2 linked regions of the Cohnella abietis genome follow. The protein of the gene in region 1 interacts with the protein of each later gene in a pairwise test. Links are inferred from orthologs where the notes say so. Each region holds a gene or a part of one and is shown in the gene's direction. Other genes may lie near its edges.

Region 1 (15,038 bases):
TCGAGGATTCTGGGACTTTTCTAGGAATAACGCACTGAGGGCTACTAAGGATCGAGGATTCTGGGACTTTTCTAGGAATAACGCACTGAGGGCTACTAAGGATCGAGGATTCTGGGACTTTTCTAGAAATAACGCACTGAGGGCTACTAAAAGTTGAGGATTCTGGGACTTATCTTGGAATAACGCACTGAGGGCTACTAAGGATCGAGGATTCTGGGACTTTTCTAGAAATAACGCACTGAGGGCTACTAAGGATCGAGGATTCTGGGGATTTTTCCGAAAGAACCATAATAATACGAAAAGAAGCCGCCCATAAGTGAACTTACGAGTGGCTTCTTTAAGGTTTACTCTAATAAGATGTGAGTTTAAACGACCTTGTCGATTACTTTGTCGATGAGGCCATACTGCTGGGCAACTTCTGCTTCCATGAAATTGTCGCGGTCTGTATCCTTCTCAATACGTTCCAAAGGCTGACCTGTACGTTCTGACAGAATGCCATTCAATTTATCTCTTAGCTTCAGAATCCGTCGAGCCCGAATTTCAATGTCACTGGCTTGACCTTCTGCACCACCAAGTGGCTGGTGAATCATCACTTCACTATTAGGAAGTGCGAAGCGCTTGCCTTTGGCGCCTGCTGCAAGCAGGAATGCTCCCATTGATGCGGCCATACCGACACAGATTGTAGAAACATCTGGTTTGATGAACTGCATGGTATCGTAAATGGCCATACCGGAAGTGATGGAGCCGCCGGGGCTGTTAATGTAGAGGTGGATGTCTTTTTCTGGATCTTCGGCTGCTAGGAACAGCAGCTGGGCGATGATAGAGTTGGCAACCACGTCATTCACCTGAGTACCTAAAAATACGATTCGATCTTTGAGTAAGCGGGAATAGATGTCGTACGCCCGTTCTCCTCTGTTGGTTTGCTCGACAACCATAGGCACAAAACTCATGTTTGACGTCCCTCCTCATGTTTTGGTTTTATAATCATAGCGAATCTGCAGGTAAAAGTCAAAGAAAGTCAAAGAGGCTTTTGAAGGAAACTTATAGGTAGTGATAAACCGCATATAAGGGGCCGAGAATCAAAAAAACCGACCGTATGGAACGGTCGGTTGTGCTGTATGCTATTGGTTGGAGAAATAAAATTTGGCGCGCCCGTGAGGAATCGAACCTCAATCTCAGCCTTCGGAGGGCTGCGTCATATCCGTTGGACCACGGGCGCTCGTTTAGTACAGCAAGAGTTATTATATGTGATACGGTGTTAAAAAGCAAGAGAAAACGGGCTCTTATATTTGATAATTTCGTGTACGGGAGGTCTTGCAACTATGAGGAAAATTCGTTAAAATGAAGGTGGGACTTAAAAAGGGGTGGCGGGACGATTTACGTCCAACTAAGTAGTGAGCTTGCTACCGCTTAAAGCCATTCGGTCTCAGGAGGATACACGGAGAGAATGCGGGAAATCGTTGAGATTCAGAAGAAGCTACTCCCTGATCTTCTGCAGGTGATGGAAAAAAGGTACCAAATTCTGCACCGGGTATACATGACGGGTACAATTGGTCGTCGCACGCTTGCTTCTAGCGTCGATATGACGGAGCGGGTGCTACGAACAGAGCTTGAGGTTCTACGTGCACAAGGGCTGTTAGATACAGCAACGGCGGGTATGACACTTAGCGATAGCGGACGCCAGCTTGTAGAAGATATGGAGCCGATCGTTAAGGAATTGTTCGGGCTATCGGATTTAGAAGAAAAGGTACGTGCAGCGTTCGGATTAAATAAGGTTATTATTGTAGCAGGCGACTCAGACACTTCCGACCATATTAAAATGGAGCTCGGAATGGCTGGAAGCCGAGTGCTACGGGATAGTCTTTCGCCAGGGGATGTCGTTGCGGTAATGGGTGGTTCTACGATGGCTCGCATGGCAGCGCAATTCGCAATGCCATCACAGCTGAAGGAAAACTGGTTCGTACCTGCTAGGGGCGGCTTGGGTGAAAGTGTTGACTATCAGGCAAATACAATTGCCTCGGAGTTAGCTAAGCGTACAGGAGCACGATATCGTATGCTCCACGTACCCGATCATCTAAGTGAGGAAGCATATAAGACGATCATGCAGGACCCTAATGTAAGTGAAGTGGTCGACATGATACGCGGTGCAAGGATTGTCGTACATGGCATTGGTGATGCTGCAACTATGGCAAGACGCCGTAAGCTCAATAATGAGACTATGGATGAGCTTGTAAAAGATGGAGCACTTGCGGAAGCCTTTGGTTACTATTTTGATCGTAACGGCAAAGTCGTACATCGAATGGCAACAGCTGGCTTGCGTCTGGAGGACATTGAAGCTGCGGGTATTGTCATCGGCATCGCAGGCGGGAAAAGCAAGGGCGAAGCGATCGCATCAGTTATGAGGTTTGGGCATGACGATATACTTGTTACGGATGAAGCTGGAGCTATAGAAGCTTTACGACATGTATAATTGGTTACATTAAGTTTTAACAGCTGTAATAGGGTAATCCTATTTAATAGTGATCTCGGCGCTTACGGCGCCTGATATATAGATCAAAAAAAAGATAGTTATTCCAAGGAGGAAACCAATCATGGCAGTAGTAAAAGTTGGTATTAACGGATTTGGACGTATTGGACGTAACGTATTCCGCGCATCTCTAGGCAACCCGAATGTAGAGATCGTTGCGATCAACGACCTGACTGACGTTAACACGCTTGCTCACCTTCTCAAATATGATACAACTCACGGCAAATTGGACGGAACGGTTGAAGTGGGCGAAGGCGCACTTATCGTAAACGGCAGAACAGTTAAAGTATTCGCTGAGCGTGATCCTGGTAACCTGCCTTGGTCTTCTGTAGGTGCTGAAATCGTTGTTGAATCTACAGGTATCTTTACTGCTAAAGAAAAAGCAGAGCTTCACTTGAAAGGCGGCGCGAAGAAAGTTATTATCTCCGCTCCTGCTACGAACGAAGACATCACTATCGTTATGGGCGTTAACAACGACAAATACGATCCATCTGCTCATACAATTATCTCTAACGCTTCTTGTACAACGAACTGCTTGGCACCATTCGCTAAAGTATTGAATGACCAATTCGGAATCGTTAAAGGCATGATGAACACAATCCATTCTTACACGAACGATCAAAGCGTTCTTGATCTTCCGCATAAGGATTTGCGTCGTGCTCGTGCAGCTGCTGAGAACATCATTCCTTCTTCCACGGGTGCTGCTAAGGCTGTTTCCCTTGTATTGCCTGAATTGAAAGGCAAATTGAACGGAATGTCCATGCGTGTTCCTACTCCGAACGTATCCGTAACGGATCTCGTTGCTGAGTTGAAAGTAAATGTTACAGTTGAAGAAGTTAACGCGGCTCTGAAAGCTGCTGCTGACGGTCCTCTTAAAGGAATTCTTAACTACTCCGAAGAGCCGCTTGTTTCTAGTGACTACAACGGCGATCCTGCTTCTTCCACAATCGATTCATTGTCCACAATGGTTGTAGAAGGCAACATGGTTAAAGTTATTTCTTGGTATGACAACGAGTGGGGCTATTCCAACCGCGTTGTTGACTTGGCTGCTTTTATTGCAAGCAAAGGTCTATAAGAGAATACGCATCCCCCTAAGTCCCCCTTCCCGAAGGGGGATTCCAAGGGCTCTGCCCTCTGGACACCCGTTGGTTGTCGGGAGAGCGGCTTTTGGTGGAGGATAGGGTTACAGTGTGCTAGGATCGCTCCGTCCCGGATTTGCTCTGCAAACCGGGACTACGCTTTACCTAGGGAGCAGGCAGGGGACCCCGTTTCGCGCTTTGCTGCGCTCCGGGCTCTGGGGAAGAGCGAGACTCCCCTGCGCAAGACTGCGCTTCTTATGGGAGCATGATGAAGAGCGATGCTCCCCCGCGCAAGACTGCGCTTCTAGGGGAGCTTAAACAAATACATTAGTACGGACACTTGTTAGGCTCCCTTATCTGGAGCCTAGCTTTGCGCCCGGAGATATACAGACCATCCGAGGAGGTTTGACTCTTGAACAAGAAAAGCGTAAGAGAAGTCGATGTTGCAGGGAAGAAAGTATTTGTTCGGGTTGACTTTAACGTACCGCTTGAGAATGGCGTTATTACTGATGACACTCGTATTCGCGAGACATTGCCTACAATCAAGTACTTGATCGAGAATGGCGCAAAGGTTATCCTGGCTAGTCACTTAGGTCGTCCTAAAGGCGAAGTCGTTGAGGGTCTTCGTTTGACTGCTGTTGCTGCTCGTCTTTCTGAACTGCTAGGTAAGCCAGTTAGCAAGTCTGACGAAGTTGTTGGCGCTAGTGTAACGGCTCAAGTAGCTGAGCTGAATGATGGCGATGTATTGCTGCTTGAAAATGTACGGTTCCACCCAGGTGAAGAGAGCAACGATTCCGAATTGGCCAAAGCTTTCGCTGACTTGGCTGATTTGTTCGTGAACGACGCATTTGGCGCTGCTCACCGGGCACATGCTTCTACTGAAGGCATCGCGCATCACATTCCAGCAGTGTCTGGCTTGTTGATGGAGAAAGAGCTGGATGTACTGGGTAAAGCTTTGCACAATCCTGAGCGTCCTTTCACGGCAATCGTTGGTGGGTCTAAGGTTAAGGACAAAATCGATGTTATCAATAAGATGATTGAGATTGCAGATAATATTATTATTGGCGGCGGGCTGACTTACACTTTCCTGAAAGCTCAAGGAAAAGAAATCGGCCTTTCGTTGTGTGATGATTCCAAGCTGGAACTGACGCTGGAGTTTGTTGAGAAGGCGAAGAAGCTTGGTAAGAACCTTTACTTGCCGATTGATATCGTTATTGCTGATGACTTCAAAGTAGATGCTAACAAAGACATCGTTGATATTGATCACATTCCTGTTGGCTGGGAAGGCGTAGATATCGGACCTAAAACGCGTGAAATTTACGCTGAAGTGATTAAGAATTCCAAGCTTGTTGTATGGAACGGACCGATGGGCGTATTTGAATTAGAGCCATTCTCCCACGGTACACGTGCAGTAGCTCAAGCTTGTGCTACTACTGATGCTTACACGATCATTGGCGGTGGAGATTCTGCTGCTGCGGCTGAGAAGTTTAAGCTTGCTGATCAAATGAACCATATTTCTACAGGTGGCGGAGCTTCGCTGGAATTCATGGAAGGTAAAGTCCTTCCGGGCGTTGTAGCCCTAAACGACAAATAGAGGTGACATAAATGAGCAGAACACCAATTATTGCGGGTAACTGGAAAATGTTCAAAACAGCTGGCGAAGCTACTGCTTTCGTTGCTGAGGTTAAAGGCAAAGCTGAGGTTGCTGGAGTAGAGAGCGTGATCTGCGCTCCGTTTACTGCACTTCCTGCTTTGATTGAAGCTGTTAAAGGCACGACGATCAAAGTCGGTGCACAAAACCTTCATTTCGAAGACAATGGCGCTTATACAGGCGAAATCAGCGGTGTATTCCTGAAGGATCTTGGCGTTCATTACGTCATCATCGGTCACTCGGAGCGTCGTCAATATTTTGCTGAATCGGATGAGATCGTGAACAAGAAAGCCCACGCGGCATTCCGTCATGGCCTTACTCCAATTATCTGTGTTGGCGAGAAGCTTGAAGAGCGTGAAGCTGGCCAGACAAAAGAAGTTGTACGCGTTCAAACAGAAGGCGGGCTCGCAGGATTGACTGCTGAGCAGGTTGCTGAATCCGTTATTGCTTATGAGCCAATCTGGGCAATCGGGACTGGTAAATCCTCCACTTCTGAAGATGCAAACGAAGTAACTAGCTACATCCGTGGCGTTGTGGCTGGACTGTTCAGTGCTGAAGTAGCTGATAAGGTTCGCATTCAATACGGCGGAAGCGTTAAGCCGAACACAGTAGCTGAATATATGGGTCAATCCGATATCGACGGTGCTTTGGTTGGTGGCGCTAGCCTTGAGCCAGCTTCCTTCGTGGCGTTAGTCGAAGGGGCGAAGTAAGATGACAGCTCCGAGACCGGTTGCGCTTATTATTCTCGATGGCTTTGGCCTTCGTGAGACCACTCATGGTAATGCCGTTGCCCAAGCCAACAAACCGAACTTTGATCGTTTATGGAACACGTTTCCCCATACAACGCTAACGGCTTGCGGGGAAGCAGTCGGACTACCGGAAGGACAAATGGGTAATTCCGAGGTCGGACATCTTAACATCGGCTCAGGCCGGATCGTGTATCAGGATTTGACTCGTATTTCTAAATCGATTCGCGATGAGGACTTTTACGATAATTCCACTTTACTCGGTGCGGTACAGCATGCGAAAGCCAACAACAAGAAGCTTCATTTGTACGGCTTAGTATCCGATGGTGGTGTTCATAGCCACATCGCTCATCTATTCGCGCTATTGGAGCTGGCTAAGAAGGAAGGCTTGGAGCAAGTGTACATCCATGCTTTCCTCGATGGTCGTGATGTGTCGCCAGACAGTGCGGTTGGTTACTTAACTCAATTGCAAGGCAAGATTGAAGAGCTTGGTGTAGGACAAGTTGCTACAATCCAGGGTCGGTATTACGCGATGGATCGTGACAAGCGCTGGGAGCGGACAGAGAAATCTTACCGCGCAATGGTGTATGGAGATGGCCCGACGGCAGTAGATCCGATTCAAGCCGTGAAGGAATCTTACGAGAAGTCCGTATATGATGAGTTCGTCCTGCCGACAGTAATCGTAGGAGCAGATGGAAAGCCAGTCGGACTGGTTGAGTCTGAGGATGCGGTTATTTTCTTCAACTTCCGCCCTGACCGTGCTATACAATTATCTAATGTTTTCACGAATGAAGATTTCCGTGGCTTCGATCGTGGAGATAATTTCCCTAAAAACCTGTATTTCGTCTGCATGACGCTTTTTGCGGAAACCGTAGGCGGGTTTGTTGCGTATAAGCCTAAGGAACTTGATAACACTTTAGGTGAAGTTCTAGTACAGCATGGTAAAAAACAGCTCAGAATTGCCGAAACGGAAAAGTACCCGCACGTTACGTTCTTTTTTAGTGGTGGACGGGATCACGTTCTGGAAGGCGAAACTCGCATACTCATCAATTCACCGAAGGTTGCCACTTATGACCTTCAGCCAGAGATGAGCATTTACGAGGTAACGAGCTCGTTGCTGAAGGAAATCGAAGCGGAGCATCATGACGCGATTATCCTTAACTTCGCTAATGCGGACATGGTTGGTCACTCGGGTATGCTTGAGCCGACGATTAAAGCGGTAGAAGCAACAGATGAGTGCCTAGGTCGCGTAGTTGAAGCAGTAACTGCCAAAGGTGGAGTTTGCGTCATTATTGCCGATCATGGCAATGCAGACATGGTTATCGACGATAACGAGCGTCCTTTCACGGCGCATACGACGAACCCTGTTCCTTGTATCGTGACAGAAGCGGGTCATACGCTTCGTGATGGCGGTATTCTTGCGGACGTCGCACCGACGATTCTCAAGCTCATGCAGCTTCCACAGCCAGAGCAAATGACAGGTAAGTCCTTGTTTTAACCTAATTCATATTTAACTTAGAGGAGTGTTACTCATGACAATTATTTCTGATGTTTACGCACGCGAAGTATTGGACTCCCGGGGAAATCCGACAGTTGAGGTTGAAGTTCGTTTGGAATCCGGTGCTTTAGGCCGCGCTATCGTTCCATCCGGCGCCTCCACAGGTGCTCATGAAGCAGTTGAGCTTCGTGATGGCGACAAAGACCGTTATCTAGGTAAAGGCGTACTTAAAGCGGTTGATAACGTTAATACAATCATCGCTCCTGAACTTATCGGATACGATGCTCTTGAGCAAGTTGTAATCGATCAAAAAATGATCGAAATCGACGGAACTCATAACAAAGCTAAGCTGGGAGCTAACGCTATCCTTGCAGTATCCATTGCAACAGCTCGTGCAGCTGCAGAAGCTCTTGATGTTCCTTTGTACACTTACCTCGGCGGCTTCAATGCGAAAACATTGCCAGTTCCAATGATGAACATCATCAACGGTGGCGCTCACGCGGACAACAATGTTGACGTACAAGAATTCATGGTATTGCCAGTTGGCGCACCTACATTCGCTGAAGCTCTTCGTATGGGCGCAGAAATTTTCCACTCCCTTAAGGGCGTATTGAACAAAAAAGGTCTTAACACTGCTGTAGGCGATGAGGGTGGATTCGCTCCTAACTTCGCTTCCAACGAAGAAGCAATCACGACTGTTATCGAAGCGATCGAAAAAGCAGGCTTCAAGCCAGGCGTTGACGTATTCCTTGGTATGGACGTTGCTTCTACAGAGTTTTTCAAAGACGGTAAATACCACCTCGAAGGCGAAGGCAAGTCCTACACGCCTGCTGAGTTCGTTGATCTGCTTGCTAGCTGGGCAGACAAATACCCTATCATCACAATCGAAGATGGTTGCTCCGAAGATGACTGGGAAGGTTGGAAATTGCTTACTGAGAAATTGGGCGGCAAAATCCAACTCGTTGGAGACGATTTGTTCGTAACGAACACTGAGCGTCTTGCTGATGGTATCGAAAAAGGCGTAGGTAACTCCATTCTAGTTAAAGTTAACCAAATCGGTACTTTGACAGAAACTTTCGATGCTATCGAAATGGCGAAACGCGCTGGCTACACAGCTGTTATCTCTCACCGTTCCGGCGAATCCGAAGACAGCACAATCGCTGACATCGCAGTTGCTACTAATGCAGGTCAGATCAAAACGGGCGCACCTTCCCGTTCCGACCGTGTTGCGAAATACAACCAATTGCTTCGCATCGAAGACAACTTGGGAACTACTGCGATCTATGCAGGCAAAAAGGCGTTCTACAACCTTAGAAACTTCAAGTAATACGAGCTCCATCACATACATCTTAGTCAGACATCAAGATAACAAGAAGACCGGACCCTTGCGCTTATGCGCGGTTCGGTCTTTTTATCTTTTTAAATAACTAGCGGAGGGTGCTCCATGCGGATCTTCTCTTTGAGTATCTCTAGAAAGTTTTCAGTAGCCGTGCTAAGGGTGAGAGGCTCCTTCTTTCTCAGAATCCCAGTTACAAGGCCATAATTAAGGTCATAAACAGCTTTGAGTACGGTATTCTCAGGGATGGGATCAGCTGTAATGATCGGTACGACGGCTAGTCCGAAATCTGCCTGAACATAAAATTTGAGCGCGGACATGTTACCGATTTCGATGCTGTGGTAGGGGAGTCCACCTTTCTCCAGCAGGGAGGATTCCAGCTTCTTGCGATAAGGGCAGCCTGAGGTTGTAATAAGAATGTCCGAATCCTTCATATCGCGTAAATAGATGGTGTCTTGATTAGCCAAAGGATGGGTTTTGTGCATAAGCAAACCAACCTGTTCAACAAACAAAGGCTCGAAGATATGGTTCTGGGCACTTTCCGGAGTTGTGCAGAGGGCAATATCAATGACATCATCCTCTAGCATTTGATTTAAGGCCGCTGTATTTCCGATCTGAATGCTGACCTGAACAAGCGGATATTTTTGCATAAATGCTTTCATAATGTGCGGCATTCTGTAGCTTGCCGTTGGCTCCATTACTCCGATTCGAATGACTCCAATCTCACCGCTTGTTAACCCCACCATCGAATGGTAAAGAAAATCGTACTCCTTCAACAAAGTGACTGATTTCTCCAAAAATAATCTTCCAGCCTCAGTAAGCTGAATCTTCTTCCCTCTCGTCAGCAGCTTCTGCCCAATATCCTTCTCCAGCTTCTGTATATGCAATGTAATCGTAGATTGGACGTATTGAAGCTCCTCGGCAGCGCGCTGAAAGCTGCCGTATTTGACAATAGTCTGAAAGGTTTTAATGCTGCGAATATCCATGCTAACCCTCTCCAATTCCTTGTAGATGATCAATTACAGATGAAAGTCAATTCGAAAAAAATGAATTTTCTATTCGTTTTTTCAATTTTACAAAACCAAATTTATCATGTAGTATAACACACAGATAAAGCAGATAAAACACACGGGAATACTTGCAATTAAATTAAATGTGGATAGGCGGAGAGAAAAATGGTAAAAAGAATGGCTGTACTTAGTGTTTTATTGTTAACGATGGTAAGTATATTGGCCGGCTGTGGGGATGCCGCGAAGAATAAAGAGGGCGCAGTTGTCACAGAAACACCGAAGAGTGAGAATGTCAAAGAATCACCGAAGACTGAGGAATCCCGCAATGGCGGAGAATTGATCTTCGCATTGGCGGGCCCGGTTGCTGCCGACTCTTTCGATCCTCATAAATCAGGAATGGCTCAACAATACAGAGTAATCGGTTCGATCTTTGACAGATTGGTTGCGGAGCTTCCAGATCATACGATTAAACCGTGGTTGGCGGAATCTTGGGATGCTTCACCGGACGGCCTAGACTATACATTCAAGCTTAGGAAGGATGTTACCTTCCATGATGGTACGCCGTTTAATGCTGAAGCCGTAAAGTTCAACTTTGATCGGATCACGAATCCGGAAACAAAATCAGGCACCTCACTTAGCTGGCTGGGCACGTTCGAATCTTCCGATGTTATCGATGAATACACCATTCATGTGAAATTAAAAGCACCTTACGCGCCATTCTTAGGTAATCTGGCAAAAGCGCCACTGGGGATCGTTTCTCCGACAGCTGTAGCGAAGTATGGCGATCAATTCGCACAGAACCCCGTGGGAACAGGACCATTCAAATTTGAATCTCTGAAACCGAACACGGAATATGTTTTTGCACGTAATGAAAATTATAACTGGGCACCTCCTTACGCTAAGCATACAGGTCCTGCTTATGTGGACAAGCTCATTATCAAAAATGTAGAAGAAGAGGCAACCCGAGTTGGTGTACTACAAAGCAAGCAGGTTCATGCTGCTGACTTAATTCCTCCACAAAATGTTGTCGCACTAAAATCGGATAAGAACTTTCAAGTCATAGAAACTGAAATCTTAGGCAGCAATTTCTCATGGCATTTCAACGTGGAACGGGCACCGTTTAATGATGTGAAAATTCGTAAAGCCGTGCAGCTGGGCCTAAATATCGATGGCATTGTAAAAAGTCTCTATCTCGGTACGTATGAACGGGCTTGGGCTCCTTTATCCCCTTCTATTCTAGGGTATGATTCCTCTTTAGAAAATACATGGAAGCCGGATGTAGCTCTGGCTAATCAACAGCTGGAAGAGCTGGGCTGGGTTAAAGGTTCGGATGGTTATCGGAGCAAGGACGGTAAGAGATTAAAGATACAGGTATTAGAAATGGCCGGAAATCGGGAGAAAAGACAGGATATTGCCACCATCATTCAACAGCAATTAAAGGAAATTGGTGTAGAGGTTGTACTCGATGTTCTTCCTGTAGCTGGTTATGTTCAAAATCTTACAGACGGAGCCTATGATGTAGCTGGAGCAAGCCTGTTCGGTGGAGATCCGGACGTATTGCGTAGTCGTTACTTCTCCAAGAACTTTGGCGTGTTGGGCAACTTCTCGAGAGTATTTGATGAGCAGCTAGATGGATGGTTGCAGCAAGCTTATCAAGAACAGGATACAGCCAAGAGAGTTGATCTGTATAAGAAGATTCAGCAATATGTAACGACCGAACAAACGTTTACGATTCCGATCTATATACTGCCGTACACGATTGGAACAGTTAAAGAAGCACACGATATCTCATTCGATGGCACAGGTTTCCCTGTATTTTACGATGCATGGATCAGCAAATAAGTAGTAATAGAGGAGGATAAGGATGACCGCATTCATTATTCGCAGATTGTTTGTATCACTACTGGTCATCCTTGGCTCGTTAACTTTAGTTTTCTTTATTCTGCATATTCTGCCTGGAGATCCTGCAACGATTATGGCAAGCACTAATACTGCGACACCTGAAATGCTAGAAAATCTCAAACAGCAATTTGGTCTGGATCAGCCTATTCCTCTTCAATATTGGAATTACATGACTGAATTGCTGCGGGGTGATCTGGGGCACTCGTTGACCAACGGCGAACCGGTTGGACGGAAGCTGCTAGCGCAATTTCCGTCTACGCTTGTTCTCACCTTGCTGAGTATCGTAGCTGTCGTTATTAGCGGTATTTTGTTAGGAATCATAGCGGCTATTTTTGAAAACCGTTGGCCTGATTATGTGATACGCGCTCTATCGATTACCGGTATCTCGATGCCGACATTCTGGTCTGCTATTTTACTTATTCTCGTTTTTTCAGTGGAGCTGAATTGGTTTCCTGCTATCGGAAATGGGGGGATCGAGCATTTGGTTCTTCCGGTGTGTGCCCTCTCCTTAGTAGGAAGCGGCTTTCTGGCACGGATGGTCAGGAACAGTGTGCTTGAGGTGCTTCATGAGCCTTTTGTTCTGACACTACGTGCCAAAGGGCTGCCTGAGAAAATGGTTATAGGCAAGCATGTGCTACGCAATGCCTTAATACCAGCGGTTACGATGGTTGGATTATTGACCGGAGAGCTACTAGCAGGAGCCGTAGTTATTGAAACGATATTTGCGCGTCAAGGAATAGGAAGAGTCATTGTCGATGCCATAATGACGAAGGATTTGCCTGTTATTCGTGGGTCTATATTACTGACTTCCATTATATATGTAGTCGTCAATCTGTTGGTCGATATTTCTTATTCCATCATTGACCCTCGCATCAGGCAAAAGTCATAAGGAGGGAATTGTGGATGTCTGCTGCATTATACTTTCGCAGGTTAAGAAAATACGGGTTTCCATTGTTGGCGGCAATCATTATGGGTTTTATGGCGGTATGCGCTATATTTCCTTCTGCTATCGCTCCTTATGCTCCAACGGCTATGAACGCTAATGATGTCTTATCCTCTCCGGGCAGTAAATACTGGCTGGGTACTGATTATTTTGGCCGGGATATATTCAGCTTGATCGTCTATGGTAGTCAGCAATCGTTAGCCATTGGCCTCGTTTCGGTCATTATTGGTGGCGGAATTGGCACCTTGATTGGCGTAATTGCTGGATACACAGGCAGAGTAACAGATATGGTCCTTATGCGCTTTATAGATGTAATCATGACAATCCCCGGTATCCTACTAGCACTGGCTATATCGGCTGCGTTGGGTGCAAGTCTGTTTAATATGATTATTGCAGTCAGTGCGGCTACGATACCTGGCTATGCACGCATTATGAGGGGACAAGTCATGTCGGTAAAAGGAAGACCCTTTATCGAAGCGGCGAAAGCAGCGGGTGCTACGCCATTAGCTATTCTATGGAAGCATGTCCTGCCTAATTCACTTTCCCCGCTACTGGTTATGGCTGCAATTGGGATAGGAAATGCTGTCCTGGTCGGCTCTAGTCTAAGCTTCCTCGGTCTAGGTGTCCATGGAGAAGTGCCAGATTGGGGGGGCTTATTGTCACTGGGAAGAGGCTATTTGACCGTAGCGTGGTGGATTGCAACCTTTCCGGGATTTGCGCTAACTTTGCTGGTCGTATCGATGAACATACTGGGTGATGAGCTGCGCAATAAACTCGATCCGAAGAAAAGCCGGCACTAGCAAAGGAGTGAAGGGTATGCAACCACTTTTGAAAATCAATAAGCTTTCTATTAAGTTCAAGACAATAAAAGGAAATCTTGAGGCTGTTCAGGGAATGGAGCTGGATATCCATCGCGGTGAAATTGTCAGCCTAGTTGGCGAATCCGGCAGTGGTAAAACGGTTACTTCTCTAGCTATCCTCCAGCTATTCGATAAGGCACAAGGGTACAGCCTCTCAGGAGAAATAAACTGGAATGACGTAGATATAGCCTCTGTTTCTAAAAAGGATTTGAATAGGCTTCGCGGTAAGAAAATCGCAATGATATTCCAGGACCCGATGACGGCCTTAGATCCGTTGTTTACTATCGGCTCGCAAATTACGGAAGTCATTATCCGACATTTGGGTCTAAGTCGACGAGCTGCAGAGGATCAGGCGATATCTTTGCTCAAGAAAGTGGGCATTCCAGAAGCTCACTTGCGTGTTAAGCAGTTCCCCCATGAGCTTTCAGGTGGAATGAGGCAAAGGGCCATGATAGCTATGGCACTCGCCTGTGGTCCGGAGCTGCTTATAGCTGATGAACCAACAACGGCGCTAGATGTTACCGTACAAGCACAAATCCTTCATCTGCTACGAGAGCTGCAGCGAGAGATGGGATTAAGCATTCTATTAATTACGCATGATTTGGGTGTCGCTGCCCAGATGGCAGATAGAGTAGCTGTAATGTATGCCGGTAAAATTGTAGAGCAGGGAACGGCGCAGGAGCTATTCGATCAGCCTTGGCATCCGTATACGGAAGGGTTGATACGTTCGATTCCGACGCTTGATGGAAACCGCAATGAAAGACTGTACGCAATCGAAGGGGCAATTCCACACTTATTGGATTTGCCTGAAGGCTGCCGTTTTCATCCCCGCTGTCCCTATGCAACTGAAATATGCCGTAGGGAAGAGCCAGAGCTACCAACGGGTAATGGGCGAGTGGCTGCCTGTTGGAATACGGAGCTTCTCAAGGAAGCCAGTCGCTCGGATGCACCTTCAAAGAGTAAGTCTGTAATCGTTGAAATCCCTGCTTCTCAAGATAAAGAGGTTGAGAGGGAAGGGGTGCAGCCACTTATTCAAGTGGAGCGGGTGAGTAAATCATTTACTGTGCGTAATCAAGGAATTATGCGCAAGAAGCTAGATGTGCGTGCTGTCGATGAGGTGTCATTCGACATCTATGGAGGGGAAACCTTCGGTCTGGTCGGAGAGTCCGGCAGTGGAAAGACAACCTTGGGACGTCTCGTGCTGCAGCTGGAAAAGGCAGACAGCGGCCGTGTACTGTTCGATGGTCAAGATTTACTATCGATGTCCTCGAAGGAAATACGGGAACAGCGTCGCGATATGCAAATTATTTTCCAAGATCCGTTTAGTTCATTCGACCCCCGTTGGCGGGTTAGCGATATTATTAGCGAGCCATTAAAGGTGCATAACCTGTTAGATGCGCAATCAAGGCGGGATAAGGTGTCTGAAGTCATGCGAATGGTGGGATTGAACCCGGCATGGCAGGATCGCTATCCACATGAATTTTCC
Region 2 (15,016 bases), 5.9 Mb from region 1 along the record:
CCGTTAAGAAGCTACCGATAATAAACGCGATCATCTTGATTTTGTTCGTATTAATTCCTGACAATCGGCTTGCTTCCTCATTGCCACCTACAGCATAAATACTTCTGCCTGTTTCCGTATGCATCGTGAAGATGTAGCAAAGGATAGCGATAAATGCTAGGATCAGGATCGGAACGGGTATCGGCCCGACATAGCCTGCTCCTAAGTTTTTGAAGCCAGAAGGTAAGCCTGAAATCGGAATACTATTGCTATACAGGTAATTAACTCCCTTCAGCACGATCATCGTAACCAATGTTGCGATAAAAGCAGGAATTTTCCCGTACACCGCCATTAATCCATTCACAAAACCAACCGCGACGGACGCGAACAGAACGATGATAATGGCAAGTACAATCGGCACATTTTCCCAATGGACAAGACCTGCCAGCAATACGCTAGTAAATCCTATGGAGGAGGAAGCCGACATGTCGATTCCACCGATCAGAATGACGAAAAATTGTCCTAAAGCAATAATGGCTAGAAATGAGATTTGCCTAACGATATTTACAATATTGTTCGTATCGAAAAACCCGTCTACGAAGATGGAGCATACAGCGAACAATCCAACAAAGATGAATAGAATGGCCCATTCCTTGAAAAGCAAGGAGAACGACCCTCCCGGTACGATGCTTTTGTAACGTCTATCCGTTGCTTCCATGGTCACACCCCCAGCAGCTTGCTAATAATATTGCTTTGCGTTTTCTGTTCGCCCGACACGCAGGCATGAAATTCGCCCTCGAACATGACATAGATTTTATGACACAGCCCAAGTAATTCCTCCAGCTCCGGGGAAACGATAATGACGCATTTCCCTTTCGCCGTTAAGTCGTTGATGAGCTTGTATATTTCAGCCTTAGCACCAACATCGATACCGCGGGTAGGCTCGTCGAACAGAAATAGCTCTGAATCCGCAAGCACCCACTTGGAGATGACAATTTTCTGCTGATTACCTCCACTTAGCTTAACAACCGATTGCTGGGGGGTAGCCTTTACACGCATCAGCTGCGCGACACGATTGGCGTCTTCCCTCTCCTTCTTATGCTGCATAGTGCCTTTTTTGAAGTTTTTCAGAGAAGGAAGAGTTATGTTATGAACGACGTTGAAATTCATGACGAGCCCGAGCTGCTTACGTTCATCAGGGACTAAACCGATCCCTTTACGGATTGCGGCGGATGGCTGCTTGAATTTGACCTTCTGGCCCTTCCAATGAATTTCTCCAGCGACCGTCTTGTAGTTACCGAAGATCGCGTTGAGCAGCTCCGTCTTACCTGCACCGACCAGCCCCGCAATCCCGACCACTTCTCCAGAATGCACTGTTAGGTCGATATTCCGAAATGACTTTTCAGACGTTAAGCCTTTTAGCTCCAGCACAGGATTACCGATCTTCTCGTTAAGTGGAGGGAATATTTGCGTCATTTCCCTACCGATGATCATTTCGATAAGACGATCCTTATTCACGTCAGCCACTTCACCGGAATGGATTAGCCTGCCGTCGCAGAGGACCGTATACGTATCGCAAACCTCGAAAATCTCATCCAGACGGTGAGAGATATAGATAATCCCCATCCCTCTTTCTTTAAGCACTCGAATGATACGATAAATATTTTCGATTTCCTTCTCCTGCAACACGGCCGTCAATTCATCCATAATGATCATCTTCGCTTGCATGGAAACTGCCTTCGCAAGCTGAATGATTTGCTTCTCTGCCATCCTTAGTTCCTTGACGGGTACGGACAAATCCAATTGTGTGCCAAGAAATGCTTGAATCTCATCCGCTCTCCGGTTCATTGCCTTCTTATCTATGAACCCGAACTTTTTCTCATAGCTTCCAATAAAGAGATTTTCCAATCCACTTAGCTCCGGAATAAGCTGCAGTTCTTGATGAACAACTGCAATCCCCATTCCTTGGGAACTTCTTACGTTATAGCCGCTTCTCTCGCTGACATTCGTCCCATTGACGTAAAGGGCGCCCTCGGAAGGTGTGTAATGTCCGATAATGATTTTGGCAAGCGTCGATTTACCGGCACCATTTTCCCCAACAAGCGCCCGGCACTCCCCCGGCTTCAAACTAAATGAAACATGGTCCAGCGCCCTCACTCCGGGAAACGATTTAGAAACATCCCTCAATTCAATGATAGGTTGCGCCGTCGCCTGTTTCATCCTAGCCCCGCCTTCCCTGCCTTGTTCCAATAAGCAGCGAAATCGTCAGCACGATGAAATGTCGATCCCATATCCTTCAGCCGGTCAATCAGTAGCGAGAACTCGCGCATTGCTTTATCCCCACAGCCCAGTGTAAGGAATCTATCTGGCGTTACCCTCGCCTCGCCGTAGTGATAGCTTTCTTGAATCGGAATGAATTCCCACGGGTGAAAATAAAAGCAGAGCACAACCGGCAAGTTTCTCTCCCGGAGGAAACGAACAAAGCTATCGATATGCTTCATCAGCTCATCTGTTCCCTTAGTGCGAAACAGCGGCCATTGATCCCGATCCCGTTCCAGGCCCGGGTCATTACTCTTCATGACCATATCTGCGAAGTTAGGAATTTCGACGATCTTCATGTCTCCTTCCTTCGTCCAATCGGCCTTGCTAGGATTGTAAGGAATAAATCTTTCTCGATAGAAATACATCGGATAGGAGGCATCGGACACATAGTTGAGCTTTTCGAGCGAATTCAGCAATGCCGTCGAACCCCATAGCCTTGGTGCACGGAAGGATACCGGTTGATGCCCTAGCACCTGCTCGACCCATTCGGTAGCCTTTTCAATACGGAAAGGGACTTCCTCTGGCAGAAGTGGTACAACGCCTGGAATCGGAAATAGTTCATCTCCTACCGTCTCGTGGAACAGAGAATGGCAGCCTACTTCATTACCGCTTTTCTTGACGATCTCAACACTGTCCGGATTTCTCCGTGCAGCGTCCCCTGTATAATAGAAGGTTCCTTTAATCCCCTTCTTATCGAATAGCTCAATTAGCGGAGGAGTCGCGTTCTTAACCCCATCATAATAGGGTGTAAAGCTTCCTACGTCAGTCTCCATATCAAATCCGAAAATTACATGGATATCGTCCTTCTTCATCCTACATCCCCCTTCTTACAGCCATAACCATCCGAGTGCTTCGACGCCCAGGAAGATTTGCCGATCATCCCGCTTATCGGGATATAGTTCGTTATGAATGACTCTCTTAAGCTCATGGTAAGGATACATACATGACGGTGTGCCCGTCTCATCAACCGGATTGACATCGAAATACGTTTGCTTCACTAGGGAGAAATCCTGCTCGTTTAAGCTATCCATCTCGAGCAAGTATTTTCTTTTCTCATCTAGTGTTGCCGCACTGTCATAAGCGATAGAGGTCAGCGCCAAGTCGTATATAATCCGATTCCGTTCATGGGAATTTTCAATTTTTTCGAAATGCTTGACGTAAACCTTAAGCTGCTCATCCTTTCGGAGCTCCTCTTTTACCTTGCGAATTTTAGCCCCAATATTCGGCCAATCCGCAATAGCCTGCTTAATGACGGGAATATCGTTCTCGTTCACTTTATTGCGCAGGAATGGGAATTCCGTCGGGAAAATGTTCAATTGGCTTTCGTGAATGGTGAGCATGTTCTGCTGCACGTATAAAATATCGTCCACGAGCTCCGGACCGAATACGGCCTCAACGGAATGCCGGTAGAACGTTTCAGCACCTTTATCCGATCCCCAGCCATAATAAGAATGGGAATACAGATTGAGGAAATATCCGTACCATTCGAACATGTATCCATTTATGCCTCTGACCTGATGCTTCACCGAATCGATGTGCATATCGATGTCTTTCTCAATATATTGGTGATTCGTCTCTTCTTCAGCCCGGATCACGTTGGATTTGAATATCCGCATCAATCGACCCATTGTTGCTGCAACCGCGTTGGCTTCCGTATCTCTCGCCCATATCCGCTCTTTGCCGAACACATCGACCCATTTCGGAAACTCGTCATCAGAGACATATAATCCCGGCGCCCAGAACAGGACGACATCCTCCGGAATGTTGTTTTTACAATCCTGTAGATAACTCACACTTTTCTCTAAAGGCGGTTCTCTCCATGCCCGAACTCCCACGACGCAATCCTGATTCTCATCCTTGATCTCTGTATAAAGCGTGTTGAGTAGCCAGAAATTCGCTTTGTGCTTCGCCTCTGCAGGTGTGCGGTTATTCATGAAGGTTTTCCCGCATCCCTCGCAATTGCAGAACCAATAGGACTCCTCGCTTTCCTCGAAATCGATGCCATCAAAGCCCAATTGCACGATGCGACGCATCGACGCTTTCAGATAAGCTATATTTTCCGGCTTGCTCAGGCACAATGTATCGAAATCATTTACGAATTTTCCATCCTTGGGTAGAACCATTCTCTTGTCTTTATTAATGCTTGGGTAACCACCGTTATAGCTGTTCAAGCCGATATACGCATAAAAGTCGATGCCTAGCTGGTGCCCATAATCGAATAACCGCGATAGAAACTCTTCCGTAATATTCGGGTGTGTGTAGGCGACCTCGATCCAATTGCTGCTTTCTTCATTCCAAACCTTCATCTTATAGTCTTGAAGCATCGTTTCGGGATACTCGTCAAATTGGAAAGGCCAGTATCCGTACATGCACATATTAAATTGGTTAATCTTGAGGTCTGAGCAAATATTCAAATATTCTATCCATTCCTCATAGCCCCATAGCTGCATATCAAATCCAATTCGTCCATAGCCCGCATACCAGGCAAACGTGTTCGATATGGAACGTTTTTCGATCGAAGGCCAATCTAGAATAGTAATCTCAGACAGAACATATCCCCCGTCATCTTGACGCTGGAGCAGCTGCTTAAGCGTTGAGAGCGCATTCACATAACCATCACGATGGGCAAATCCGATATGAACAGCTGCTTCTTCGACCTTAATGGTGTAGCCTTGCAGCAGGAACAATTCAGGCTGCTCGATTGACTCGTTCCCCGAAAGCCGATCATAAAGAATAATATCTAAATGCGTGGAATCCGCGGTGTCTACCTGTAATGTGATGTCCTGATAATTCCACAGCTTCTTATCTGCAATTTCTTTTACTTCAAGCTCCGAATTTGTTAAACCGATCGTCACCAGATTAAACCCTTGAAATCGATTCGTCGTACCCTCGCCATACTGAAAGCTTTTTGGTTCGGGAAGTAATGCACGCATCGCCCTTCCTCCTCTTGGATGTCTTATAGTGATGATTACTTGGATTTGAGGTTTGGAGAAGGAACCACTATCGCAGTCCCTTCTCCCCTACATTATTTACCTAGCCACGACCAGCTTTTCCAGTCATAATCCTTGATATTATCAGGGGTAATCACTTCAGGCTTAGGAAGTGGAGTCGTATCCCCAAGATCCTTGCCATCCATTGCTTCCATTAGCGCTTGAAGAGCAACCTCTCCCAGAACAACTGGATCTTGAAGCACTTCACCTATCCATGCTGAATTTCCGTCTTGGATGAATTTAAGGACCTCTTTGTCGCCCGCTATTCCGATGAACTTTACTTCCTTATCACGATTCGTACTTACCGCGGCATTGTAAGCTCCTAGAACTAATGCATCATTATGTCCGCTTACAACATCGATAGATTTATTACGTTGAAGAACATTCTCGAACAGAGTCTGAGCTGAGTTTCTATCTCCTTTAGGGTCACCCTCTTCGATCACTTTAGCGTTAGGAAAAGCTGCTTTAATGACGCTGGAGAAGCCTTCAAAACGATCTACTGATGCTTGACCGGATGCCGGTACCGTTAAGTAAGCGACTGTAGGGTTGTCCTTATTCAGAGTTTTCAAATAATTTACAGCAACTTCACCTGCGGCTTTGCCCATTTCCTTGAAATCATGTCCTACGAATGTTTCCCAAACTACATCTTCCGGATTGTCTGGTGATTGCGGATAATCGCCAACTACGATTTTGACACCCTTCTCATGTAGCTTCACAAGCGTCGGAATAATGGCTTTACCATCAACAGGGAATACTACGATCCCTTTAGCGCCTAACTGCGCCATATTTTCAAGCTGAGTAATTTGCGTGTTAATATCGAATTTACCGTCCTCGAATTGTAGCTTTAAGCTTTTGTCTGATTTCTTAGCATAGTTGTTCATGCCGTCAATCGCACCTTGGTACCACGGCCAACCGAGGTTCATTATGGCTCCACCAATTAAGATTTGATCGCCGCCACTTGTCGGACTTCCACTTGCATCCCCACCGCTAGATGAAGACTCTTTGTTTGAATTCGAACAACCAACGAGCACTAACGATAATACCAACATAGCTGCGAATGACTTGACCCAACCCTTTTTCATAGATGATGCCTCCCTATTATGTTATAGTCCCCGAGTTAAACTCGGGAGCCCATGAAACCAGATGTGACAAGCGGAGGAGTGTCCTTAGACACTTAAACCCATAGTTGTATAGAAGGCCATATTAGTTTGTCTCGTATCCAGTCTTCCGTATTGAACGACAACTGGCACATCGCTGACTAGCTTTACGGCATATTGCGTTTCTCGAGGAACGATGTACCCATTCAAGTGCTCGGGGTTGTCCAATCTAAAGCAACGAACCCTCTCCCCTTCTACTTCAGCTGAGATAGTCCCGATAGGTTCTTGATCTGCAAAATAGAGAGTAAACTCCACCGTTGCCTTCGTTGCATTCATATTAAGTACGATGATAGACTCGTGTCCTTCGAGCAAAGAATCACCAGCAGGTGGCAATTCGCAATCTGGAAATACCCATTGCAGCTTTCCGTTGTTGTCGTTCATGATGATCATCTCCCAGTTTGACTAGATTCATTGATGATAAGCTTCGGTTCAAGGACGATTTTCTCAAACATCTTTAAGTTCTTATTCTTCTCTTTCCTCATGATGATGTCCCCAGCTATAGACCCAATCATATGTGCCGGTTGGATAATTGAAGTTATCTGCGGTTTAACTAACCCTGTCTCATCGTTGGCATCAAAGCAAACTGCTGCAATATCATTCGGAACATTGAGACCTCGTTCTTGGATTGCTTTAATTGCGCCATATAGCAGAAAATCATTAGCTGCGAATATTGCGGTTGGAAGCTCGTCCTGCTGAAGCCATTCGTTCATAATCTGATAACCGCTCTCTCTGCGGAACTGTCCAACCCCAATCCACTTCTCATGGACGGTTATGCCGTTATCCTCCAGACATTTCTGGAAACCAAGCAAACGCTCCGCCGCTGTTGATTGATTCTGAGGTCCGGTAATGATGGCAAGCTTTTTATGCCCTTGATCTACTAAATGCTTAGCTAGGTCATAACCCGCTTTGACATTGTCTATAGTTACAACATCGAAATTTTCCTGCGTGTTCGGTAGGTTATCAATGAAGACGAAGGGGATACCCGAGCGCTTGTATTGCTCGAACAACTGCGGATTCCCACCTACGGTTGCAATTACAAGCCCCGTAACCTGCTTCTGGAGGAGTAGCTGAACGTACTCTTCTTCCTTCTGAATATCCTCGTCGCTGTTGCATACGATGACGGAATGCTCGTTCTCACTGGCAATTTTCTCAACGCCCTTGATCACGCTGGCGTAGAAGCTGTTCGAGAGATCCGGCACGATAACACCAATCGTATTTGCGCTTTTGCGCTTTAAGCTTCTAGCGACTTCATTTGGATGATAGCCTAGCTCCTTGATGGTTTTTAGAATGAGCTCTCGCGTATCCTTATTCACTCTTCCCGTTCCGTTAATGACTCGGGACACTGTGGAAATAGATATATTGAGATGTTTGGCTATATCCTTAAGTTGCACTGACACTTTTATCCCTCCCACCATTTTGCGAGAACGTTCTCTCAACTTTGTTAAAAAAATATCGGCTACCCGATAAGTGGTTTTCTACTAAATTACCTGTCATTCGACACATTCACAATAATGATTGCGTTTACATTCGTCATTTTACATTAAAAATTTGCTCTCAGCAAGATAAAAATAAAAATTATTTATTCAACCGTCTTCTCACAAACAGGCAGAAGGATGAAAAATGGTTAATTTTGAGCAAACGTTCTCTCACTTAATAATAAAATATAGCTAGTTGTTTGTCAACATATATGACATATAATTTATAAAAAGCGTGTTTTCAGTGTGTGACCCTATAATAAAGTAACATAATCGTGCTGCCGAACCGTCTAGATTCATAACAAAACCTCACAAATCAGTAACTAACCTTACACGAGAAGCCGAGAGGAATAATTTCCGACAGGTACCTATTGATGAGCTCCTTTTCAATTTCAGTCAGAATAGTTGTCGTATACACGTTAAAATGAAGGGTCCCCGTATTCATATCAAGTCTGCTGAAAGTCATCCCTCCACTCGCGAGCATCGTATTAATAACGGCTACAATACCGTACTGATCCAAATCTCTTTGCATGGCTGTTTGTACAATCTTCTCGGGTAGCTCATACACCTGGGGCACGCTATCGGCTTGAATCATCGAATACGCTTTGATTTGAAAGCAAACATAGGAAGGCAAATAACCAGAAACAAACTGCTTCAAGGCAGCGACATCCTGCTCGGGCAGCTGTAAATCATTATTCCAGACGTACAGTGTCGCCTTGTTCTTTCCATTAGTATGGGCCCTCACATATCTCAGCTGAGGATTATATTTCTTAATGAGATATTCAGACAATAATCGCGTTCCCATCGCTATTTCCTCCCGCTATCCGAATAGGGTCCTAGATTAGCTGTGTGACTCCATGTTTGCGCTTACATGATATTGTATTTCCTTGAAGCCAGAAATAGTATGAATTCCCTTAACCCAATGGCGGATCTCAGCATTTCATACTCTCTCCGAACTTTGGTAAAATAGCTTCAAGGAGCTGATCGCACAATGAAGGATGAAATTATAGCCAGATTTAAGACGTATGTTCAAGTGGACACCCAGTCCGATGAGAGCAACAAGACTTGTCCGACTACTGAGGGTCAATTAACGCTTGGGAAAATGTTAGTTGAAGAGCTAAAGCAAATTGGAATGGAGGATGTTACGGTCGATGCCAATGGATACGTCATGGCTACACTGCCTGCTAACACCGATAAGAACATTCCCACAATTGGGTTCCTCGCGCATCTCGATACAGCAACCGACTTCACGGGCAAAGATGTAAAGCCTCAAATCGTAGACAGCTACGACGGCAAGGATATCATCCTTAACGAAGCTCAGAATATCGTGCTGTCGCCACAGGATTTCCCAGAGCTCTCCAGCTACATTGGGCAAACTTTAATTACAACTGATGGAACGACACTACTAGGTGCAGACGACAAAGCAGGCATGACTGAAATCATGACCGCAATGGCTTACTTGATTCAGCATCCTGAAATTAAACACGGCCGCGTCAGAGTCGCTTTCACTCCGGATGAGGAAATCGGGAGAGGGCCTCATCGGTTCGATGTAGCTGCTTTTAATGCTAGCTATGCTTACACAATGGACGGCGGACCGCTTGGCGAGCTGCAATATGAGAGCTTCAACGCTGCTGTTGCTCGGATTACTTGCACAGGAAAGATCGTTCATCCAGGGACGGCCAAGGGTAAAATGGTAAACTCCGCGAAGATCGCGATGGAGATTAATAATCGGCTGCCTGCGGAAGAAGCACCGGAATATACAGAGGGCTATGAGGGCTTCTATCACCTCATCTCGATTCAGGGGGACGTTGAAGAAACCAAGCTTCATTACATCATTCGGGATTTCGATAAGGAACGTTTTGACGGGAGAAAGGCAGAGCTGCAAGAAATCGTGAAGGAATTACAGGAGACATACGGAGAGCAACGGATATTACTTGAAATTAAGGATCAGTACCTCAACATGCGGGAGAAAATAGAGCCCGTTAAAGAAATCGTAGATATCGCCCATCAAGCGATGGTGAACCTAGGCATTGATCCCATCATCCGTCCGATTCGCGGTGGCACCGATGGCTCTCAGCTGAGCTACATGGGATTGCCTACTCCGAATATTTTCACAGGTGGAGAGAACTACCATGGGCGATACGAATACGTCTCAGTAGATACGATGATTAAGGCTACTAACGTGATCATTGAGATTATTAAGCTTTTTGAGCAGAAGTCGGCGGCGGAGTAAAACGGTAAATATCGAGGTCTATGCGACCGCCTAAGCCAATCTCGACGTGCTCATTTTCCAAATAGAGAGCTTGCATATATCGCCCTTCACCTTCTTGAATGGCAATTTCCCCTTTAGCATTAACAACTCTATGCCAAGGCAGGTCATGCTTCGCGCTCAGCGAATGTAGAATTCTAACGACCTGCCTGGCCCCTCTTGGGCTCCCCGCACATTCCGCGATTTGCCCATACGTCATCACACGTCCTTCTGGTATGCTTTTAATAATCTGAACGACTCGTTCTGTAAATGGCTGCATTCGTCTAACCTTCCTCTTCTCGTAGATAGACTTGGTATGCCCATTCTAGCACATTTCCCTGCACTAACCACTAGTCCCCTTTCACATAATAGAATAGCAAAAGCTGCTAACATCAATCGTCAGCAGCCTTTGCATCTTTCATTTATCGCTTACTTCAGCAAGTTCCAGATAGCCTGCGCTGTCTCTGCGCGAGTCACCTTGTCTGAAGGGCTGAAGTAGCCTGCTTTTTTGCCATTCATGAGCCCGGATTGAATCGCTTTGTTAACAGCTTCAGTTGCCCAGCCGGAAACATTGCCGCGATCTTGATAACTGTTTAGTCCGTCGTTATCCGAAGTCAGCTCATGCTTCGCATATTCGGATGCCCGAACGAGTAATGTAGCCATCTGCTCACGGGTGATCTGCGCATTAGGCGTAAACTTATCATCTGCTACACCTTGGATCAACCCTGCGGCATAGGCCGTACGAACCGCTTCAGCATACCATGCATCGGATACGATATCCTTAAATGGGGCCGTTTCCTTCACTGCTTTCAAATTGAACGCACGGACGAGCATCGCCGTAAACTCAGCCCTCGTTGTAAGTCCGTCTGGCTTGAAGCTGTTTCCGTCCACTCCCGAAACCACATACTTAGCCGCAAGTGTTTTGATTGCATGGGATGCCCAATGGGTGATTGGCAAATCCGCGAATTGCTTGTCGTACTCCATGACCGCGTATTTACTGAAATGATGGAGCTCCGTAGAGATGATTCCTTTGGAGGCATCTAGTATTCCTCCGACATACTCCCAGCTGAGGTTTGTTTCATTGTAATAATAAATTCCGATTAGATCTTTATTCTGCGAGGTTTGGTACGAAAGCTCAATGTGAACAGCATCCGTGAAAGAAGCCAATCGCGTCTGTTTGCCTTTATTGTTGACTGCGTAAAGCTCTAATTCATATACGGTTCCCCCAGATTTCAGCGAGGAATCACCAGTAGCTGTCGTTACAGTTGCCGATACGACCTTCACAATGATCGATGTCGCATCCAGCGCTTCCTTCACCGCTTGCTCTTGCAACGCCTTCAGTACGCTGGATGGAATGACTATAGTTGCTTGACCCGCTTGAACAATTAAATCATGATTTTGAAGCCATTCAGCTACGTTCATCGGCAGAGACAGCGATTCCTTGCCTGATTGGAGCGGAATCGTTCCGTTGCCTTCTTTTAGCTGCGATTCAGTTACTTTCTGCATTGTCGGGCTTTCTGGATTTGACGTCACAACACTGCTGCTATTGTTATTATCGTTAGGGCCAGCTTCTGTTGAAGAAGCTGCTATAGCTAGTGTCGGCTGACTAACCGCAGGCGTTCCCGCCAATCCGTGGTTGTCCACTGGAGTCACTTCAAACTTGATATGTTTACCTTGATCCACTGCAATTGGAGAATAAGATGCACTTGTTGCGCCCACTATCGCGGAATAGGCCCCATCCAACGTGCTGCTAATAAGCCAACGGTAAGTCGAAGCCCCTTCCGTATCTCCTTCATCGGGATCACTAAATGTATGCGTTCCTGTTAACGCTGAGCCCACTTGTGCCGCACCTGTGATGCTTGCCGTTGCAGTTGGTGCATGATTTGTACCGCTACCATTGCCGCCCCCAGCCGCAACGACCCGAATAGGAGTCTCTTTTAGTAGAATTTGATCTCCGCTAGACTTATCCGTAACGTTAACTGTAAGGATATAGGTCCCCTGCTCTTCAATCGACAATATTACGTCTCTCGTCAGCAGCTCTGTGCCCGCGGGAACGAGCCATTCGAATGTTCCTCCATCTACATTAGTTGTCGCATCGCCCTTCACCGCATACTGTACTATTAACATACGCTCACCCGACGTAGCGTTTCTCGCCGTCAAGGTTAAAGCCTTGTTATCTGTCGTAGCGAACTCCGACCCCGATACTGCCGCACGAGCAATGACCTTGTCTTCCAATAGAACGACATCGTCCACCCATAAGGTAGTCCCTGCACGAACGATCACCTTCAATGCTGTTGTGCCAGCAGCGAAGTCTCCAAGGTCCTTGAATACGAATTTCTTCCATTCTGTACTCCCGCCAATAGACAACGCCCCGGAGTCTCCGACATAAAGACCGAGCTCAGCTCCGTGTTCATCCAGCTGCATAATTTCAACACTTGCTCCGTTTGGTGCTGTTGCCATATCTTTCGTCCATAACGACAGGACATAGCGCTTCGCTGAATCGATGGATATCGAATCGCTTCCCGTGTAGGCATCGCCACCACTTGGTGTCAGCTTAACGCTAAAATCTCCACCATGCTTAATGCTCGCATCCAGCGTAGTCCTTTGGCTAGTTACCCATGGTCCAAGCTCAAAACCGCCATTGCTTATCAAGCTAACAGGCTCAGGTTTTACTGCACCCCCATAACCGTAAGTAAACGATATTTCGCCAAGCTGAGGTGACCAGGATACTTCGTTGTCATCTCGGAAGAGCACTTTCAAATAATTCGTCCCTAACGGAAGAGTATCATTAGACACATTGATGTTGGTCCAGCCGTTAGGCGTAAGACTCTTCACTTCCTTGATCTCCAGCTTCGTCCATGTGGAGTTATCTGGAGATCCATAAAAATCAACCTTCATCGCACTCGATTGGGAATAAAATTTCGCCAAAAAGCTGTTCATATTGCGTACATGGTAAATTAAATACTCATTCGTGTTGGACATTCGGGCAATCCGGCTTGTGTCTCCATTCGCAATAACTGGATTCGAGGAATCCAGACCGAAATGACTCGATTTCTCAAAAATACCATCCATATTATCAAGGGTATCCTTGTAGATTAAGCTGTTGCCGGATACTACGACATCATCGATCCACGCTTTACCTGTCGTCCCTGCCTTCGTTCGAACGATAAATCTAATTCCCGGAGCAAGTGTAGTCATATCATGGATTGAATACTCTGTCCAAGCTGTTGTTCCGCCAACGGCTATCGTTTGGCTTCCCGTATCAAGCAGTCCAAGATCATTGCCATATTCATCAACCTGCATGATTTCGACTTTGACTCCATGCTCGTCAGAGATCCCCTCCGTTTTCAGCCAAAGCGAGGTCGAATAGCTTTTCCCTATTTGCACATCCACAACAGAACTGGACATGATACTAGCATTACTGCCTGCAATCAATTTAGCGCTTTGTCTACCGCTGTGTTTCACTTCAGCATCTAATTCGGCGCCGGATTGGACAGCCCATAGACCTGTTTCAAAGCCGCTCTTCTCAATCAGGCTCTCCGGTTCCGACTCCTCATGACCGTATTTGATCATTACTTCACCGATTTGCGGTGACCAGCTATTGTCATTTGTCTCACGGATGACAGCCTTCATAAAGTTCGTATTCCGAGGGATATTCTGAGCAACCTTCGTTACAGAAAACCAGCCCCAATCGGTATCTTCTTTATTCCTATCAAGGACGCTCACGTGGGTCCAGGTTACATTATCAGAGGAGGCATAGAAATCAATGTCAGCTTTAGTTGCCGTATAAGCCTTTAACGAAAACTCAGAGATTAATGGCTTGTTATAGACGAAATATTGGTCTGAATTCTCAAATCTCGCAAGACGACTCGTATCTCCGCCAGCTATGTTCGGACTACCTCCCTCCAAACCAAGCAGGGCAGAATTCGCATATAAGCCGCTCATATCATTAAAATAATCAATGTAAGTTTGAATAAACTCGCTATCTAGTAGCACCACATCATCTATCCATACTGTTCCTGTAATATTAGCCTGCACCCGAACAATAACCCTCAGACTTGTCGCAGCAGTTTCAACCGAATCAATCTTGAATTCTGTCCAGTTATGAGTACCTCCCGTTTGGATTAAACCATTGCTTTTGGAATAAATACCGATGTCGCGACCAGCTTCATCTACCTGCATAAGCTCAACCTTCACCCCATCGGGGGAAGATATCCCTTCAGTTTTTAATCGTACAGAAAACGAATGCTTCTTGCCTGCGCCAATGGCTGCCAGTGCACTCTCCACATAGGGTCCCTGTCCCGTAGCTGTCAGCCTCGCACTTTTCTTACCTGTAGCCCTTACCTCTGTATCAATCTCGGCATCTTTATGACTCGGCCAAATACCGGCTTCAAACCCATTGTTGTCCACCAAACTGTCCTTCTCATTTACTTCATACCCGTAGTTAATCGTTACTTTCCCAATCTGAGGTGTCCAGCTATTCAAATTGGTCCCCTTAAGCACGATTTTTAAATAATCTATTCCCTGCGGCACCTTGCTGGAAGACAAGGTAAACCCATACCAACCATATTGCGTGTCTGTACGCTCGCTTTTTTGAACGGTTACCGGTAACCAGCTCTTGTTATCGGAAGAGCCTAGAATTTCAACATCATCGGTTGAATCGGAGTATAATTGGACCTCAAAGCTCCGAATATTAGGCTTGTTGTAAACAATAAATTGATCCGTACCTGCTGTTCTGGCAAGACGCCCCGCATCTCCGCCTGTGTTACCCGGATTAGAGCTATCCAGACCCACAAATTCAGAATGTCCAAATATGAGATTCATATTATCCAATGAGTCAACGAA

The links.
Region 2: the proteins of tpiA (region 1) and pepT interact in binary tests that used the Escherichia coli proteins (3 or more experiments, as listed by UniProt). The link is inferred for Cohnella abietis from one-to-one orthologs.

What each region holds. Positions count from the first base shown.
Region 1 is NZ_AP019400.1:615,254-630,291, forward strand. What follows is about bases 4,128-7,089. They hold tpiA (triose-phosphate isomerase), read left to right. Parts: upstream 4,128-5,211; coding sequence 5,212-5,967; downstream 5,968-7,089. Other genes in these bases: KCTCHS21_RS02665 (phosphoglycerate kinase), read left to right, coding at 4,128-5,200; gpmI (2,3-bisphosphoglycerate-independent phosphoglycerate mutase), read left to right, coding at 5,969-7,089. Outside these bases: ATP-dependent Clp endopeptidase proteolytic subunit ClpP, read right to left, coding at 366-950; KCTCHS21_RS02655 (sugar-binding transcriptional regulator), read left to right, coding at 1,448-2,470; gap (type I glyceraldehyde-3-phosphate dehydrogenase), read left to right, coding at 2,592-3,602; more of KCTCHS21_RS02665, read left to right, coding at 4,019-4,127; more of gpmI, read left to right, coding at 7,090-7,501; eno (phosphopyruvate hydratase), read left to right, coding at 7,536-8,828; KCTCHS21_RS02685 (LysR family transcriptional regulator), read right to left, coding at 8,921-9,823; KCTCHS21_RS02690 (ABC transporter substrate-binding protein), read left to right, coding at 10,013-11,689; KCTCHS21_RS02695 (ABC transporter permease), read left to right, coding at 11,712-12,638; KCTCHS21_RS02700 (ABC transporter permease), read left to right, coding at 12,653-13,492; KCTCHS21_RS02705 (dipeptide ABC transporter ATP-binding protein), read left to right, coding at 13,509-15,038. UniProt on the Escherichia coli protein: Involved in the gluconeogenesis. Catalyzes stereospecifically the conversion of dihydroxyacetone phosphate (DHAP) to D-glyceraldehyde-3-phosphate (G3P).
Region 2 is NZ_AP019400.1:6,467,705-6,482,720, forward strand. The notes cover bases 8,096-11,035. They hold pepT (peptidase T), read left to right. Parts: upstream 8,096-8,914; coding sequence 8,915-10,156; downstream 10,157-11,035. Other genes in these bases: KCTCHS21_RS28440 (hypothetical protein), read right to left, coding at 8,240-8,728; KCTCHS21_RS28450 (MGMT family protein), read right to left, coding at 10,122-10,451; KCTCHS21_RS28455 (S-layer homology domain-containing protein), read right to left, coding at 10,601-11,035. In the rest of the region: KCTCHS21_RS28405 (ABC transporter permease), read right to left, coding at 1-697; KCTCHS21_RS28410 (sugar ABC transporter ATP-binding protein), read right to left, coding at 700-2,199; KCTCHS21_RS28415 (polysaccharide deacetylase family protein), read right to left, coding at 2,196-3,113; KCTCHS21_RS28420 (glycoside hydrolase family 20 zincin-like fold domain-containing protein), read right to left, coding at 3,129-5,234; KCTCHS21_RS28425 (sugar ABC transporter substrate-binding protein), read right to left, coding at 5,327-6,373; KCTCHS21_RS28430 (sensory rhodopsin transducer), read right to left, coding at 6,458-6,829; KCTCHS21_RS28435 (LacI family DNA-binding transcriptional regulator), read right to left, coding at 6,835-7,845; more of KCTCHS21_RS28455, read right to left, coding at 11,036-15,016. UniProt on the Escherichia coli protein: Cleaves the N-terminal amino acid of tripeptides.